Regions from separate parts of the Paenibacillus sp. P5_B5 genome, predicted to be linked through region 2. Evidence: riboswitches for the same ligand, from Rfam matches in the RefSeq annotation. Region 2 holds a riboswitch; the other holds the start of a gene.
What was found. A riboswitch is a leader RNA that binds a small molecule or an ion and turns the genes downstream of it on or off. The one in region 2 is predicted to bind glycine.

Region 1: linked by a shared signal. The riboswitch ahead of gcvT (glycine cleavage system aminomethyltransferase GcvT) and the one ahead of AC1DOK_RS03455 (alanine/glycine:cation symporter family protein) in region 2 are both predicted to bind glycine.

The regions. Positions count from the first base shown of each region.
Region 1 covers NZ_JBFULK010000011.1:21,870-30,363, forward strand. The annotation lists gene gcvPA (aminomethyl-transferring glycine dehydrogenase subunit GcvPA) at 1-921, opposite strand, end outside; gene gcvT (glycine cleavage system aminomethyltransferase GcvT) at 1,009-2,115, opposite strand; glycine riboswitch at 2,187-2,289, opposite strand; glycine riboswitch at 2,293-2,387, opposite strand; gene gcvH (glycine cleavage system protein GcvH) at 2,555-2,941, shown strand; gene AC1DOK_RS15220 (acyl-CoA thioesterase) at 3,047-3,523, shown strand; gene AC1DOK_RS15225 (sulfate ABC transporter substrate-binding protein) at 3,736-4,830, shown strand; gene cysT (sulfate ABC transporter permease subunit CysT) at 4,820-5,665, shown strand; gene cysW (sulfate ABC transporter permease subunit CysW) at 5,692-6,549, shown strand; gene AC1DOK_RS15240 (sulfate/molybdate ABC transporter ATP-binding protein) at 6,551-7,627, shown strand; gene AC1DOK_RS15245 (alpha/beta hydrolase family protein) at 7,669-8,091, shown strand; gene AC1DOK_RS15250 (lysophospholipase) at 8,184-8,494, shown strand, end outside.
Region 2 covers NZ_JBFULK010000002.1:172,241-180,734, forward strand. The annotation lists gene AC1DOK_RS03420 (response regulator transcription factor) at 1-793, shown strand, start outside; gene AC1DOK_RS03425 (ABC transporter substrate-binding protein) at 967-2,196, shown strand; gene AC1DOK_RS03430 (carbohydrate ABC transporter permease) at 2,294-3,241, shown strand; gene AC1DOK_RS03435 (carbohydrate ABC transporter permease) at 3,247-4,071, shown strand; gene AC1DOK_RS03440 (glycoside hydrolase family 2 protein) at 4,084-5,838, shown strand; gene AC1DOK_RS03445 (DUF2975 domain-containing protein) at 6,116-6,604, shown strand; gene AC1DOK_RS03450 (helix-turn-helix domain-containing protein) at 6,611-6,874, shown strand; glycine riboswitch at 7,053-7,154, shown strand; gene AC1DOK_RS03455 (alanine/glycine:cation symporter family protein) at 7,291-8,494, shown strand, end outside.

The DNA.
Region 1 (8,494 bases), on a different contig from region 2:
TCCACGCTTGCCGCTGTGATCGACGGTTTGACCGACGATGCGCCCTGGCATACGGCGCATCCATTTGTCAGCGACGGCGAAGTAGCCGCAAGTTGGGCCCCCAAGCGAAGCTGGGATCCCTAGTGGCTGGCAATCGCCGACGACGATATCAGCGCCGAGCTTGCCCGGCGCTTCAAGCAGCCCTAGCGTGAGCGGATTCGCGCTTACGACAAGCAAGGCGCCCGCGTCATGCGCGAGCGGCTCGAATGCCGCTAGGTCTTCCAGTACGCCGAAGAAATTCGGCGACTGTACGATGACAGCGGCAGTGTCCGCGTCCAGCTTGGACGCGAGGTCGGCTGCGCTTGTGATGCCTTGCTCACAAGCGATCTCTACGACGTCGAGGCCAAGGCCTCTTGCCGACGTCGCCAAGATTTGGCGCGCTTCCGGATGGACAGCGCGGGAGACGAGCAGGCGCTTACGCTTTGTAGCGCCGCAAGCAAGTGCACCGGCCTCCGCAAGCGCCGTCGGCCCGTCGTACATCGAAGCATTCGCTACAGCCATACCTGTTAGTTCACAGATATAAGATTGAAATTCGAATATGGCTTGTAATTCACCTTGGCTGATTTCAGGCTGATAAGGTGTGTATGCTGTATAGAATTCAGAACGTGAAATTACATGATTAATAACTACTGGTAGATGGTGATCATAGATACCAGCTCCTAAGAAAGAAGCATATTGATCAAAATCAGCATTCTTACCAGATAATTTACGCATATAGCGTAGGAGTGCACCTTCATCAAGTGCTTCAGCTACGTTCAAACGTCCTTGGAACCTTACTTCTTCCGGAATATCTGCAAATAATTCGTCAATGGATTGAATGCCAATCGTTTCTAGCATTTGTTGTTCATCTTGCTCAGTCATCGGTAAATAACGATGTTTCATGTCGTAAGTTCTCCCCCTAGTTAAATAAATTCTAGTACATGCGGCCCTAGCATCTTTAAGCGTGGTACGACGAAAGAATAGGGATTTCTAACCTTTCGGACTTGATTTATAAAAAGGTGTTGCCACCACTTTAGCTCTAACCATTGAACCTCTAATCTCAACATCGACTTCTGTCTCCAGAGCAGAGTAGGAGGAGTCTAGTAAAGCAAGGCCAATATTCTTCTTAAGCGTTGGGGATTGCGTACCTGTTGTTACTTCACCAATCTGCTTGCCATCAGTGGAATAAACAGGGTAGTGGCTCCGCGGAATTCCGCGACCGATCATTTCAATGCCTACAAGCTTGCGAGGGATCCCATTTAACTTCTGCGCTGCTAGAGCTTCGCGTCCATTAAACTCAGCCTTGTCTAATTTAACAAAGAAGGAAAGCCCTGCTTCAAGCGGTGTAATGCTCTTAGATAATTCTTGCCCATAGAGTGGCAGTCTGGCTTCAAAACGAAGTGTATCCCGCGCTCCAAGTCCCACAGGGAGTAGACCATCAGGTTCTCCAGCTTCCAGAAGCTTCTTCCAGAGTGTAATTGCATCTGCTTCGTCAATATACATCTCAAAACCATCTTCACCGGTGTATCCAGTACGTGATACGAGTGCTTTCACACCTGCGATTTGCACATTCTCGTAAAAACGGAATGTTTTTAATTCGCTTAGAGGTGTATCCGTAAGCTTACTTAAAATTTGGATAGCATGAGGTCCTTGTAAAGCTAGTAAAGCAGTATCGTCTGAGATGTTGTTTAAGCGAACATCTCCTTGTAAATTTTCTTGCATCCATTCGATATCCTTATCGATGTTGGAGGCGTTAATAACAAGCATGTAAGCATCCTCACTCATGCGATAGACAAGTAGGTCATCAACAACACCGCCGTCTGGGTAGCACATGAGCGTATATTGACATTGACCATTATGCAGTTTTGATACATCGTTGGTAGTAAGCTGCTGCAAGTATGCAATGGAGTCACTACCTGAGACTAATACTTCCCCCATATGAGAAACGTCAAATAAACCAGCCTGCTCTCGAACTGCAGTATGCTCCTTCTGAATCCCAGCGAATTGAACAGGAAGCTCCCATCCACCAAAATCTATTACACGAGCATCGTAATCCGAGTAAATCGGAAATAGGGGCGTTCTTTTTAGCACCGGAATCACCTTCACTTTACTTTTTTTAGTCAATAAAAAAAGAGCAAAAAGCGCGCATGCGAGATGCGATCTTTTTGCCCTGTCCTTTGTACCTGAGAGTGTCCCTACGCACATGTTTAAATGCGTCAAGTTTCCCCATGGGTGTTTACTTGATCTGTTATCAAGCAAAGCTCTCCAGAGATGCGTCCTATACAAGTCCTTTTGCCTGAGAGATTCACCCGTTTTGGGGCTTACTCCTTCGGCGTTACGTTTGTCGTAATCTCTCCCTGTATGATCATCCGCAATATTTATTTGAATCTTATAAAAATTTTGTTGAACAAATAACTACTCTCTATATTTACGATTACCAGAACATTTTGTCAATACCTGAAACACATATAACTTGACTTTATTGTTTTATTTGATTTAACCTTATATCGAAATCACAAAACGGAGGCGGATTAAAATGAGTGAAGTATCATCAAAACTATTATACTCGAAAGAGCATGAATGGGTAGAAGTTTTATCGGATACAAAGGTTAGAATTGGAATTACAGATTTTGCTCAACATCAGCTTGGAGATATCGTATTTGTTGAATTGCCAGAAATTGGTGCGAAGGTTGCACAAGATGATAGTGTTGGAAGTGTGGAATCGGTTAAGACGGTTTCGGATATTTATTGCCCTGTAGGAGGCAAGATTGCAGCTGTTAACAGTGCGCTAGAAGATGCTCCTGAGCTAGTCAACAGCAGTCCTTATGGCGATGGCTGGATGATTGAGGTTGAATTGAGTGGCCCAGAAGCACTTGAAGGATTGCTTACGGCGGCTGAATATGAAGCTTTTACAAAAGGATAAGAATTGATACTATTCGCTACATAGTTTAATATGGAGTTAAGGCACATTTGGTGTTTACCTAATGTGTCTTAACTTTTTTTTTATGAAAGAAGGATAGCCTCAATTATGAACAACGAAGCCAAATCAGTCAGTCATTCAAGATCCGTTTATACGGATATTATATTGCCAGGACAGACCAATTATCATGGAACTGTTTTTGGTGGACAGTTACTTCAATCTGTTGATAAGGTTGCAACAATTGCAGCCATGCGTCATAGTCAACGTGGAGTCGTTACAGCTTCTTGTGAAGCTCAGTTTCTATGCCCAGTTGGACTTGGAGAAGCGATTGAGTTAACTGCATCCGTGATTTATACACATCGGTCATCCATGGAAATTCAAGTTATTGGACAAGTTGAAAATTTACACACAGGCGTTAAGAAAGAAGCACTAATTGTTTTATTAACTTTCGTTGGACTAGGTGAGAATGATAAACCGACACCAGTTCCAGCTGTTATTCCCGAAACGAAAGAGGAAGAACGTTTATTTAAGCTTGGCGAAGAACGGTATCAGGAGCGCAAGCGCAAACGCGCTGCTATGCAGTAGTTCTGAACTATAATGATTTCACTCCAATTCATACCTTGAAATGTTTTCAAAGGTGAATTGGAGTTTTTTAATTTGGATATGGAAAAATAGTCTAATTCATGCTAATATTATTCCGAGTAAACAGATGTGATAACTATAGTATTGTCCGTTTAGTAAGTGCCGACATAGGCTAATGCAATGGGGTCAATCGCCCAAACACACATAGGAAGGGTGTGCTTGCTATTCGGGTTCGTAAACGATACGTTAACTTTGGCGTGTGTGGTAAATATATTCTTTGTTTAATTGTATTCATTGTTTTAACCGCATGCGAGTTTAATTCAACCAATGGGCAAGGTTACCAGGATAAAGGTCAATCGAACCCAGATAAGCCTTCCAAATCCATAGAATTGATTCATGTTTCCTTTGATTCTACACGAGAATTATTTCGTGATGTGAACACCTCATTCGCTGCTGATTGGTTAGCCCAAACTGGGGAGAAGGTCACAGTTAGACAATCTCATGGTGGTTCTGGTAAGCAAGCTCGCACAGTCAATGACGGATTACAAGCAGATGTTGTGTCACTAGCCTTGTCGTATGATTTGGATCGCGTGAAATCTGCTGGTTTAGTGGATAAGGACTGGCGAACTAAATTTCCTACTGGTGCATCACCATTTACTTCGACAATCGTATTTCTTGTTCGTGAGGGAAATCCGAAGCAGATTCGAGACTGGGATGACTTAACAAAGCCAGGAATAAAGGTCATTACTCCAAATCCCAAAACGTCTGGTGGTGCAAGATGGAACTATATGGGTGCATGGGGGTATGCGCTGCAGACATCTAGCGGTGATGAAGCCAAAGCTAAAGAGTTTGTGACGAAGCTTTATCAGAATGTACCCATCTTAGGCTCGGGCGCTCGTGACTCCATGACCACATTCTTAGAGCAAGAGATTGGTGATGTACTTATCGCTTGGGAGAGTGAAGCCTTGATGGCTGTTCATGAGCCAGGAAGACATGTTGAAATGGTTGCACCATCAATTTCTGTTAGCGCAGAACCAGTTGCAGCTGTAGTAGATCAAGTGGTTGACAATAAGGGAACACGTAAGGCTGCAGAAGCTTATTTGAATTACATGTATACCGAAAAAGTGCAACGGATTGCAGCTGAACATTATTTTCGCCCTCGCATGACTGGTGTTGCAGCAGAATATGTAAGTCAGTTTCCAACAATTAAGCTATTCTCTTTAGATGAACCTGATTATGGTGGCTGGGATAAGGTGCAGAAGAAGCATTTTGCAGACGGGGGCATATTTGATGAGATCTATGAAAACTAAGATTTCTGGCAGAGGGTCTAAGAAATCAATTTTGCCCGGCTTCGGATTATCGATGGGCTTTTCGATTACTTATCTTAGCTTATTCGTTCTGTTACCACTCGCTGCGATTTTTATCTATGCAGCAGGACTTACTTGGCATGAGTTTTGGAAAATTGCGACGACAGATCGAGTGCTTGCTTCGTATGCATTAAGCTTTGGGACTTCTTTCATTGCGGCAGTAATTAATGTCGTGTTTGGCTTTATCGTAGCGTGGGTCCTAACGCGTTATTCTTTCCCTGGTAAACGAATTATCGATGCATTAATCGATTTGCCATTTGCACTCCCTACAGCTGTTGCTGGCATTGCACTGACAACACTCTATGCACACAAAGGCTGGTTAGGTAGTTTTCTGGAGCCACTAGGTATTCAAGTTGCCTATGCACCTCTTGGGATTATCGTAGCCTTAACTTTTATAGGACTCCCGTTTGTTGTAAGAACTGTTCAACCTATTCTGCAAGAGCTTGATCCCGAAACGGAAGAAGCAGCTGCAAGTCTAGGAGCATCTAGGATACGTGTATTTATCCGAGTGCTATTACCTGAGTTATTTCCTGTTCTGTTAACAGGGTTTGCTCTTGCGTTTGCAAGGGGAGTTGGAGAGTATGGCTCCATCGTGTTTATCTCAGGAAATATGCCCATGCATACAGAAATTGCTCCGCTGCTTATCATGACAAAGCTCGAACAGTTTGATTTTGCAGGTGCAACAGCTATTTCGATTGTCATGCTCGTTGTATCCTTTGTCTTACTCCTGTTGACGAATTATATGCAAAGACGTGCGAGCAAGCGTCTAACAAACTAAAGGCCTAATGGTATGGAGGTGAAGCTATGGCGATCGCTCGCCCTATTCAAAAGGATCGCAACTTAGGCAAATGGGTTCTATTTGTAATTGCAGGTATGTTCCTGCTTGTCATGCTCATATTGCCGCTTCTAATGGTGTTTACGCAAGCATTATCGCAAGGAATAGGCATATTCTTCGACGCTTTGATCGATGAGAATGCTTGGGAAGCCATTAAATTAACGTTTAAGATTGCGGTCATAACAGTCCCGCTTAATGCATTGTTTGGTATCGCTGTGGCTTGGTCTTTATCTAAGTTCAGATTTCGTGGCAAAAGCTTGTTAATGACACTAATCGACCTGCCTCTTGCGGTATCACCCGTCATTGCTGGATTCGCTATTGTCTTATTATTCGGAATAAGGGGATGGTTTGGGCCTTGGTTAACAGCGCATGGTATCCAGATTATTTTTGCACTTCCAGGAATGGTTCTTGCTACTATATTTGTGACAGTTCCGCTCGTGGCAAGGGAATTAGTTCCTTTGATGCAGTCGCAAGGTACACAGGAGGAAGAGGTTGCTGCAACGCTTGGAGCGAAGGGGTGGCGAATTTTCTGGAAAGTAACATTGCCGAACATCAAATGGGGATTAATTTATGGGATATTACTGTGTAATGCAAGAGCGATAGGTGAGTTTGGCGCTGTCTCAGTTGTTTCCGGACATATTCAGGGACTAACGAATACAGTCCCCTTGCATATTCAGATTTTGTACAATGAGTATCAGTATACTGCCTCGTTTGCGATCGCTTCTCTGCTAGTTTTATTTGCAGTTATGACGATGATGATCAAAAGCTTGGTTGAATGGAAAGCTGAGCGAACGCAGCAATTACTGAAAGAAAGCGGGGAACTTTAGGATGCATATCGAAGTTCGTGGTCTTACGAAGCAGTTCGGTACCCACTTAGCAGCTAATCAGGTGTCTTTTGAGATTAATAATGGAAAATTAATAGGATTTCTGGGTCCAAGTGGTGGTGGTAAGACAACAATTCTCCGCATATTAGCTGGACTTGAACATCCAGATGAGGGTGAAATATTTTTTGATGGTATACGGGTAAATGATTTGACGCCTCAGCAGCGACATATTGGATTCGTTTTTCAGAATTATGCCTTGTTTAAGCATATGACAGTGAAGGAGAATATCGCCTTTGGACTTCGGGTTCAGAAGCGTTCCAAGGAGCAAATAAATAAACGGGTGAATGAGTTATTAGATTTAACGGGGCTAACAGGCCTAGATCATCGATTACCCTTACAGTTATCAGGTGGTCAAAGGCAGCGGGTTGCGTTCGCTAGAGCTTTAGCACCAGAACCACAGCTGCTGTTACTTGACGAACCATTCGCTGCAATTGATGCAAAGGTACGAAAGGAACTAAGAGGCTGGCTGAAAGAAACAATCGATCGACTTGGCATTACGACGATATTCGTCACGCATGATCAAGATGAGGCTGTTGAAGTAGCTGATGAAATTATGATTATTAATAAGGGTCAAATTGAACAGAAGGGTGCTCCATATGTAATCTATAAATACCCGGAGACGCCATTTGTTGCGGAATTTATTGGTGAAACGAGTATTCTGCAGGATGTATCATCCCTACGAGGATTTGACAGTATAAGTGATCAGGGTCAAGCGATCGTAAGACCAGAGTTCGTTGAAATTGGCTATGAGCATGAAATTTCACATCTAGCAGCTACTGAAAGTGGAATTGTTCGCAATGTAACCTTTCGTGGCCATAGCTGGCAGGTCGAAGTGGAGGTATGTGGGCTAAGCCTGGTCGCATATCGAACACTAGAACGAGAAACGCCTAAGTTAGGAGATCGCATTCAGGTGCTGATTCATAGATTGTATGTATTTAATCAGCAGGAATCTTATGCTGTTGAGAATAACATGAAAGAGCAGAGTGGCGATATCGCTTGGAAACTCGTAAACACTAGATAGAATTTAGAAGAGAGCATTCATATACAAAAGGGGTTCATACAATGGAACAATCAATGATTATTCATACATCGCAAGTAGATTTAGCCGCAACATTTCATGAGCCTGATGAAGGAGTTAACAAAGAGCTACTCATGTGTGATGGTTCGTGGCCGATTATCATTATCTGCCACGGATTCATCGGCTCTCGTGTTGGGGTAAATCGATTATTCGTCAAAGCAGCGCGCCATTTGAGCGCGCTTGGCTTCATGGTTCTTCGATTTGATTACGGTGGATGTGGAGAGAGTACTGGCGATTATGGAATGAGTGGAATGGACGAGCTAATTACCCAAACACGCAGTATACTGGACTATGTAACAAGCATTGACGGTGTCGATCCGAATCGCATCTCATTTTTCAAGCAGATCACACATTTTCCTCACAAGCGGCTGTCGGTGAATTACTGCAAGTTACAGGCGATTGGTTGATGAAGGCAAAAGGATCGAATGATGAATGGTGTAGTTGGAACATATAATTTTCTTTCGGTATAATACATATAGCATAAGAAAGGAGGAACAACTTGAGAACAGATACATTTACCCTAACCGATCCTCAAAAAGTTCAAATTCATGTCCAGCGCTGGACGCCAGATCACTTGGAGCCATCAGATTATCGCGGGATCGTACAGATCGCTCATGGTATGGGAGAATATGCGGCACGTTATACAAGGCTTGCAGAAGCTTTAACAACAGCAGGATATGTTGTATATGCGAATGATCATCGTGGGCATGGACATACAGCCTCTGAAGAAGATAAAGGGTACATCGGTGCGGATGGATTTAACTGGATGGTACGTAACCTAGCAATGGTGACGGATATCATTCGAGAAGA
Region 2 (8,494 bases):
AAAGCGGTTCGTAAACATTGACATTACTTTCGGGGTCAGCCAAGCTTGCAGAACCTTTGCAGAATTAGAAGCTGCTTATACTCAGGCCAAACAAGCGCTTGCCCAAAAATTTTATCATCCCGAAACATCTGTTTTCTATTATCAGCACCACAATAATCTCGACGAACAAGTACTCGAGCGGGCAACGGATATGATTAAAGCAATGAAAAATGGACTAAAGGATGAGAACCGCGAACAATTCACGAACAATCTGAAAGCATGGGAACAATATGTGCAAGAAAAAGAATGTATGAACGAACAAGATGTTCGCAAAGTTTATGATTTTATCCTGTTTATGCTGGATAACGGTGAAGATTATACCGTGTACCGAGTTAAATCAGAAGAAATTGAGGATTTCAATGCCTTGATGAACTTATATCACCCGATTTTTGATGATAAGCTGAATACCGGGGTTTTTGCTAACCATAGTCAATATAGTCCCATAATCCGTAATGTTTTGCAGTATGTAGAGACGAATTATGCGCAAGACATCTCTCTCAAGATACTGGGAGAGCAATTCTATGTAAGCGCTAATTATTTAAGCAGATTGTTTAATCAGGAGGTTGGAAGGGGTCTGTTTGATTGCTTAAACGAAATACGAATTGACAAGGCCAAAGGCCTGTTAAAGGACTATCGGTATAAAATCTATGAAATTGCTGAAATGGTCGGTTTCAACAGCAACGTTCACTTTGCGATCGTATTTAATAAATATGTCGGTATGTCTCCCAAAGAGTTTCGCAAGGCGTATAGTTAATTTTGATTAATAAAAGTAAATAATATTAAACACTGTCATGGTAGCACTAGGATGTAAACACTATAAAGTAAAAGAATAATAAACGAATCATGATCCTAATAATTTTATTACCCTATTGGAACCGTTACCATATAAACAGGAACACAAAAGGTCAACTAGGGGGAACGAAAAAGATGAAAAAGAAATTTTCTATGCTTCTGATTGTTATGCTCGTCATGTCAATCGCTTTAATCGGCTGCGGTAAGAAAGAAACCGAATCTGCTGATTCCACTGATAAAACAGGCAAAGCGACCACCGTTACACTCGGCTTCTGGGGAACGGCTCAGGATTTGAAAATTTATCAACAAGCAGCAAAAGACATCAAGGATGTGTATCCAAATATAAATCTTGAAATCAAGCAGTACCCAAGCAGTGAGCAGTTCTGGAGTACGCTTCCGGGTGAGATCGCAGCTGGCGTGGCGCCAGATTTAATCAAAACTACTAACGAAGGCGCACCAGAATATATTAATAAAGGCTTATTTGCTCCGATGGATGATTTGATTGAGCCTGCTGGCGTTGATTTGTCACTATATAATGGGCTTGACATCTATAAAGTAGACGGAAAGCAATACGGTCTGCCAATCAGTACAACACCGGCGATGTTCCTGATCAATGAGGGCAAGTGGAAAGAAGCGGGGCTTGGCGAGTATCCAAAAACATGGGAAGACGTTCAAGTTGCTGCGAAGAAATTGACATCAAAAGATCAACACGGCATTGTAATTAACCTTGATGCGTTTCATATTACCAACTATGTGAAGAGTTATGGCGGCGGTTGGGGTTATGGTAAAACGATCAACTCCCCAGAAAACGTCCAGGCACTAGAAAAGATTTTAGAAATGTATAAAGATGGTTCAGCTGTCACTCCGAAGTCGCTTGGATTTGGCTGGGACGGTGAAGTATTTGCCAACAAACAAGCTGCAATGAGTACAGGCGGTTTTTGGTACAAAGGTTATTTGAAAGATGCAAATCCGGATCTGAAATATGTAGCTGTCCCTGTTCCTGAAGGAAACGGTCATCATGGCAGCACAATGTCCTCTGAGGCTTATGTCATCCTAAAAGATGCGAAGAACAAAACAGAGACGATGCAAGCGATTTATTACTTGGCAGGGGAAAAAGTATTATCCGAATTTATGAAGGTAGGTTTCAACCCAGCTCTAAAATCGTTGACTCCTAAATACTTTGATGAGAACCCAGAGTTTAAAGCTGTTGAGCCTGCACTTGAGTACAGTACAGCTTTTGAATATCCGATTGAAACCAAGAAATTCACGGATGAGTTGGTGAAGCAGCTAGAAGATTCGGTTCTTGGCGGAAATAACAAATCGGCTCAGGAAATTCTTGACGGTCTTCAAGAGCAGTTCAAATAGTCTTTTTTGAGACAAGCTGTTTTCGCTTTGGATAAAGCGGAAACAGCTTTAAAAAACCCTATAATTATTATGTTTTGGGTACTTGAGGAGGGGTAACATGTCTAATTCCTTAAATGACAGCGCGTCTTTACAAGCAGATCGTCATAAGAAACAATCTTGGTTCCGATCTATTACTGATTCAGATAATAAGTTGGGATGGCTGTTCGTCCTGCCTTTTTTAATTTTGTGGGTATGGTGGTTTTTCATTCCTTTTATTGAGTCCTTTATTAGAAGCTTCCAGGACATGAACTTTGCAGCAATGGATCAGGCAAAATTTATTGGACTGGAAAACTATACACAGATTTTGCAAGATAAAGATTTTTTTCAGGCAGTTCTTCATTCTTTGGAAATTGTACTTATCGCCGTACCTGTTCAGACCATTCTGGGTCTCTTGATGGCTATGCTGGTAAATCAGAATCTCAAAGGAAAGGGCATATTCAGAACCATTTTCTTTATCCCGTATATTACTTCGCAAATTGCCATAACTACAGTATTTATGATGCTGTTTAAAAAAGGAACATTTGTGACGGAGTTTTTCGGTCTTTTTGGTTTCGGGAACGTAACTTGGTATGCTGACACACACTATGCTTTGATGTTTGTCATCATTTTGTTTATTTTCCAACAAGCCGGCTTCACTATGATCGTATACTTATCCGCACTTCAAGAAGTGCCTAAGGATTTATACGAAGCTGGTGATATTGACGGAGCCTCCAAATGGGCTAAATTCCGTTACATTACAGTACCATACTTGAAGCCGATTTCATTTTTCATCATATCTGTCTCAACAATTCTCGGATTTCAAATTTATGACCAAATTGCCGCAATCTCCAGATATGGTGCGCTAGGTTCACCTGCTGGAGCGACAAGCACAGTGGTCACCTACTTCTATCAGCACGGGATTCGTTACATGAACATCGGTTACGGAAGTGCGGCCGTCGTCATCTTCTTTTTCATTATCATGTTCATTACGTTCTTGCAAAAAAAATTCCTAGACGATAAGGAGTGAAAACCGTGAAAGCCAAAAAAAGCTTAACACTGTTCGTTAATTACACCATTATTATCGTGCTGGGTTGCATATTTATTCTTCCTTTTCTATATACCTTGTACACGTCGTTTGTGCCTATGAGTGGCGTAAATAAGTTGATCAGCATTTCCGACTGGACATTTGATAATTACAGAACGTACTTTACAAATGATGCTTATAACGTTCCGAGATGGTTTATAAATACCGTTATTATGACTGGGGCAGTCATTATCGGTAACATGATTATTAACCCATTAACCGGCTTTGCATTAGCAAAGCTAAATTTTAAAGGGAAAAAGCTGGTCTATTGGATCGTCGTCGCATCGATGATGGTTCCTTATCACATGATATTAATACCCGTTTATGTAAATATGGCTAAACTGGGATGGCTTAATACCTTTTGGGCCTTAACCATTCCGTTTCTATACCAGAGCTTGTATATTTTCATGCTTAGACAATTTTTCGTTTCCGTTCCCAATGATTTTATTGAAGCAGCCCGAATAGATGGCTTGTCGAAAATGGGTGCCTTCTGGCGAATTGTTTATCCTTTGGCACGTTCTCCATTAATTACCGTGTCCATTCTAACTTTTGCAGGAACCTGGAACAGCTACCTGATTCCAAGTACACTGGCGAATACACCTAAAATGTATGTCCTTGTTGTTGGTCTAAACAGTGTAAAAGATGCCGTTTTTGAGAATACACCGCTTATTATGGCAGGGGTTGTGTTATCTACTTTACCGATTCTCGTTTTCTTCTTCTTATTCCAGAAGCAATATATTGAAGGAATATCGAGTTCCGGTATTAAAGGATAAGGAGATGATGATATGGAGTGTGTAAATATAAGACAAGATTATCCAAGACCGCAATTTGAAAGATCCTCTTGGATCAATCTGAATGGTGAATGGGATTTTGCATTCGGCGATCAGGTGGCAGCATCTGGAGAACAAATGGGTCATGATTCGTTCACACACAAAATTCATGTGCCGTTTGCTTACCAAGCGGCTCTGAGCGGAATTGGTGAAACGCAATTTCATAACATCGTTTGGTATCGCAGAACGTTCGATTTTACTGAACAGATGGTGAATAAAAGAACCATTTTACATTTTGGTGCGGTCGATTATCGGGCTTGGGTATGGGTTAACGGTAAATGGGCTGGTTATCATGAAGGCGGGCATACGCCATTCAGTCTGGAGATTACTGGGCTGCTGAACCGTGAAAGTAACACGATTGTAGTTAAAGTGGAAGACTTCAATGAAGATATGTCGTTGCCTCGAGGCAAGCAATATTGGAAGCCGCAATCCGAGCATATTTTCTATACCGCAACTACAGGAATTTGGCAATCTGTATGGCTTGAATGCGTATCTTCAACTTATTTAAAGAATGTTAAATATACACCTGATATCGATCAGGATGAAATTCACATAGCATTAGATGTCGATGGGCTGGATGACAGTAAAGAGACGTCTGTTCAAGTTCACATTTCTTTTAACGGACGGAAGGTTTCCCAAGATATTTTCTTTATCAACAGCAGGGAAGAAGCAAGAAGCATTAAGCTGAGAAATATCAACAGTACTGAAGAAGGTATTTTATGGAGTCCAGAAAATCCTAATCTATACGATGTGGAATATGTCGTGTATGTAGATGGACAAGAAGTAGATCGGGTAAGCAGCTATTTTGGCATGCGGAAAATCTCTATTGAGAATGGACAGATTTTGCTGAATAACCGTCCGTATTATATGAAAATGGTGCTCGATCAAGGGTATTTTCCTGGAGGACTTCTTACGGCTCCGTCTGACGATATGCTACGGCGGGATGTTGAGCTTACCAAATCGATGGGCTTTAATGGTGCTCGCAAGCATCAGAAAATTGAGGATCCTCGCTATCTATATTGGTGTGATCGTTTGGGACTGCTTGTTTGGGGGGAAATGGCGAGCTCTTTCCAGTACTCCAATAACTATGTACGTCAAATGACACAAGAATGGCAGGAAGCGATTGAAAGAGATTATAACCATCCATGTATTGTTGCTTGGGTGCCGCTTAATGAAAGTTGGGGTTTTAGAAACATTAACGTCGATGCCAAACAGCAAGCACATTCTTTGACGATGTATCATTTAACCAAATCGCTTGATTCCACCCGTTTAGTAATGTCGAACGATGGCTGGGAGCATACTTGTTCGGATATTTGTACGATTCATGATTATGAGTATGATGAACAGGTATTGAATGACAGGTATGCAAATACGAAAGTAACAGAGCAAGCTCCTGCGACACGAACCGTTTACGCTACGGGCTTCGCTTATCATAATGAACCCATTATCGTTTCTGAGTTTGGTGGTATAGCTTTCAAGACACATGCTCAAGAAGGCTGGGGATACTCAGGGGCAGACAGCGAGGAAGATTTCTTGCGGCGAATAACAGCCGTTATTCGACCGCTCTTGCAATCGCCTGTTGTTCAGGGATATTGTTATACTCAATTTACAGATGTCGAGCAGGAAGTTAACGGCTTGCTTACTTATGATCGCCAGCCTAAAGTCCCGATCGAAGTGATTAAGGCAATCAATGAAGGACGGTTTTCCTGATTTGAGCATGAAGAAAGATAGATGATATGCGACGACCGTTTCTCGGTATTCTACCGGGGAGCGGTCGTTTTATTTAGTGATATAGAATTTATAACATTCGTCTAATAAATTCTAAGTATCACCTTAAGAAACGCTCCGTCTTTTAAAGACGGCGAAACCGTTTCTTCTTGGTCTTTATTCAAATTATTGTTTAACGCATAATATTTATTGACAAACGATAAATAAATCTCTAATATAAGGTATGAAATTACTATCCATGAAAGTTGAGGTTCCCAAAATGAATAGAAATGTGAGTGCCAAAGTAATTAACATCCTCGTAATAGCTGGTATAGCTATCACCCTGTTAGGGCTCTTAGCTACACCACTCGTGCTGACGGCTTTTCTTAAAAGTGCGTTCTTCATATTAGATCAAGGATTGGTAACGGCTATAACAAGTTGTATCTATCTATGCGCAGTTCCGTATCTGATTGCTTTATTTAATTTAAAGAAGATCTGCAGAATTGTTGTGAGAAACAATCCTTTTACATTTGATACAGCCAAGGCTTTAAAAATCATATCGATCTGCGCCTTTAGTGAGATCGTACTGTTTAATGGATGTTCCATTTACTTGGTGTACGCTCATGATGTGTTCTTATATGCGATGACTATTATGCCTATGATAATCGTTACCTTTATCTCTCTGGCTATTGGCTTTTTAGGCTTGACTTTATCGCAATTGTTTGAGCAAGCAACAAGAATTAAAGAGGAAAATGACCAAACTATATAATGAGGGATGATGGATGTGGCAATTATAGTAAATCTGGATGTGATGATGGCCAAAAGAAAGATTAGCTCCACTGAGCTATCGAATAGATTAGGCATAACGATGGCTAACCTGTCCATCTTGAAAACGAATAAAGCCAAAGCGATTCGTTTCTCAACCCTTGAAGCTGTGTGTCAAATCTTGAAATGTCAGCCTGGAGATATTTTAGAATATGTAGAAGATGAAGAAGATGAAGAAGATGAAAAAGATGAAAAAGATGAGGAGAAAGGTTAATAGCTTGAGCATATTGCATAAGTCATTGCGGAATTCTAGATAGTTCACTATAATATATGCACAACTTCATAAACTGGATGAAGGATACGGGAGACAGACGGCAGTCTGGCCGAAGGGGCAAAACTCTCAGGCGTTTGCATCAATTCTAAAAGAGTAGAATGCAAGCAGGACCGTATACGGACAGAACTCTGGAGAGACTCCGCTTGAAGCGGGGCACCGAAGGGGCAAGACGTGTCAAACGCACGTCCAAACTCTCAGGTAAAAGGACAGGGATTGCAGATGTGATGTATCATGATTCGTATTCGTGATATCTATTATTTGTGTTCTGCAAAAACGTCCCCAGAGTCAAATCCATCGATTTGACTCTTTTTTTGTCGCAATACGCACCAAGATGAAGCAGAAATGGGGAATAGGAAATGAATGTGTTGGAACAATGGTTAAAAAGTGTGGATCAATTTGTATGGGGGCCGCCGCTCCTTGTGTTGCTCGTGGGAACGGGAATCTATTTCACGATCCGTCTCGGTTTACTTCAAGTGATACGTTTACCGCTGGCCCTCAAACTCATATTCACCGCCAAGAACGAAGGGAAAGGTGATGTTACCAGCTTCGGCGCACTCGCAACGGCTCTGGCCGCAACAATTGGAACGGGAAACATCGTAGGCGTAGCGACCGCGATTCAAATGGGTGGACCGGGAGCTTTGTTCTGGATGTGGCTGGCTGCTTTCTTTGGCATGGCGACCAAATACGCCGAAGGGGTGCTGGCCGTAAAATACCGGAAGCTGGACGCGAATGGACAAGTAACCGGAGGCCCGATGATATATATTGAACAAGGTTTGGGCAAGAAGTTTAAACCGCTGGCTGTATTTTTTGCTGTAAGCGGGGTGTTGGTCGCATTATTCGGAATCGGCACTTTCCCGCAAGTCAACGCCATTGCATCATCCGCTAAGTCCAGTTTGGGCATTCCGGCTGCGGTAACTGCCATTGTGTTGACCGTGTTGACGGCATTGGTGACCCTAGGAGGGCTTAAAAATATCACAAGGGTGACGACGAAAATAGTTCCTATCATGGCTATCGTCTATGTATTAGCTACTGGTTTCGTTCTAATAGTCTTCGCTGACCAGATTCCGTCTGCATTGGCGCTCGTATTGCAGAGCGCGTTCACCCCGGCTGCGGCGGGCGGCGGTTTTCTCGGCGCTACGGTTATGATGGCCATCCGTAACGGCATTGCAAGAGGCGTCTTTTCCAATGAATCCGGACTAGGCAGCGCGCCCATTGCAGCAGCCGCGGCTAAGGTCAAATGGCCTGCGGAGCAAGGTCTGGTATCCATGACGGGTACGTTTATAGATACGATTGTGGTATGCACATTGACCGGCCTGACTCTGATTGTAACCGGTACGTGGAACGGAACCGCGGTTGGAGCGGAGATGACGCAAGCCGCTTTTGATGCGGCGATGCCTTTTGGATCCCTGATCCTGATGATCTGTCTCTCGTTGTTTGCATTCACTACAATTCTGGGCTGGAATTATTACGGCGAACGCTGCATTGTCTACTTGTTCGGCGTCCGATCCATTCTTCCTTACCGCATCGTGTTTCTCGTCCTGGTAGGGCTCGGCGCATTCA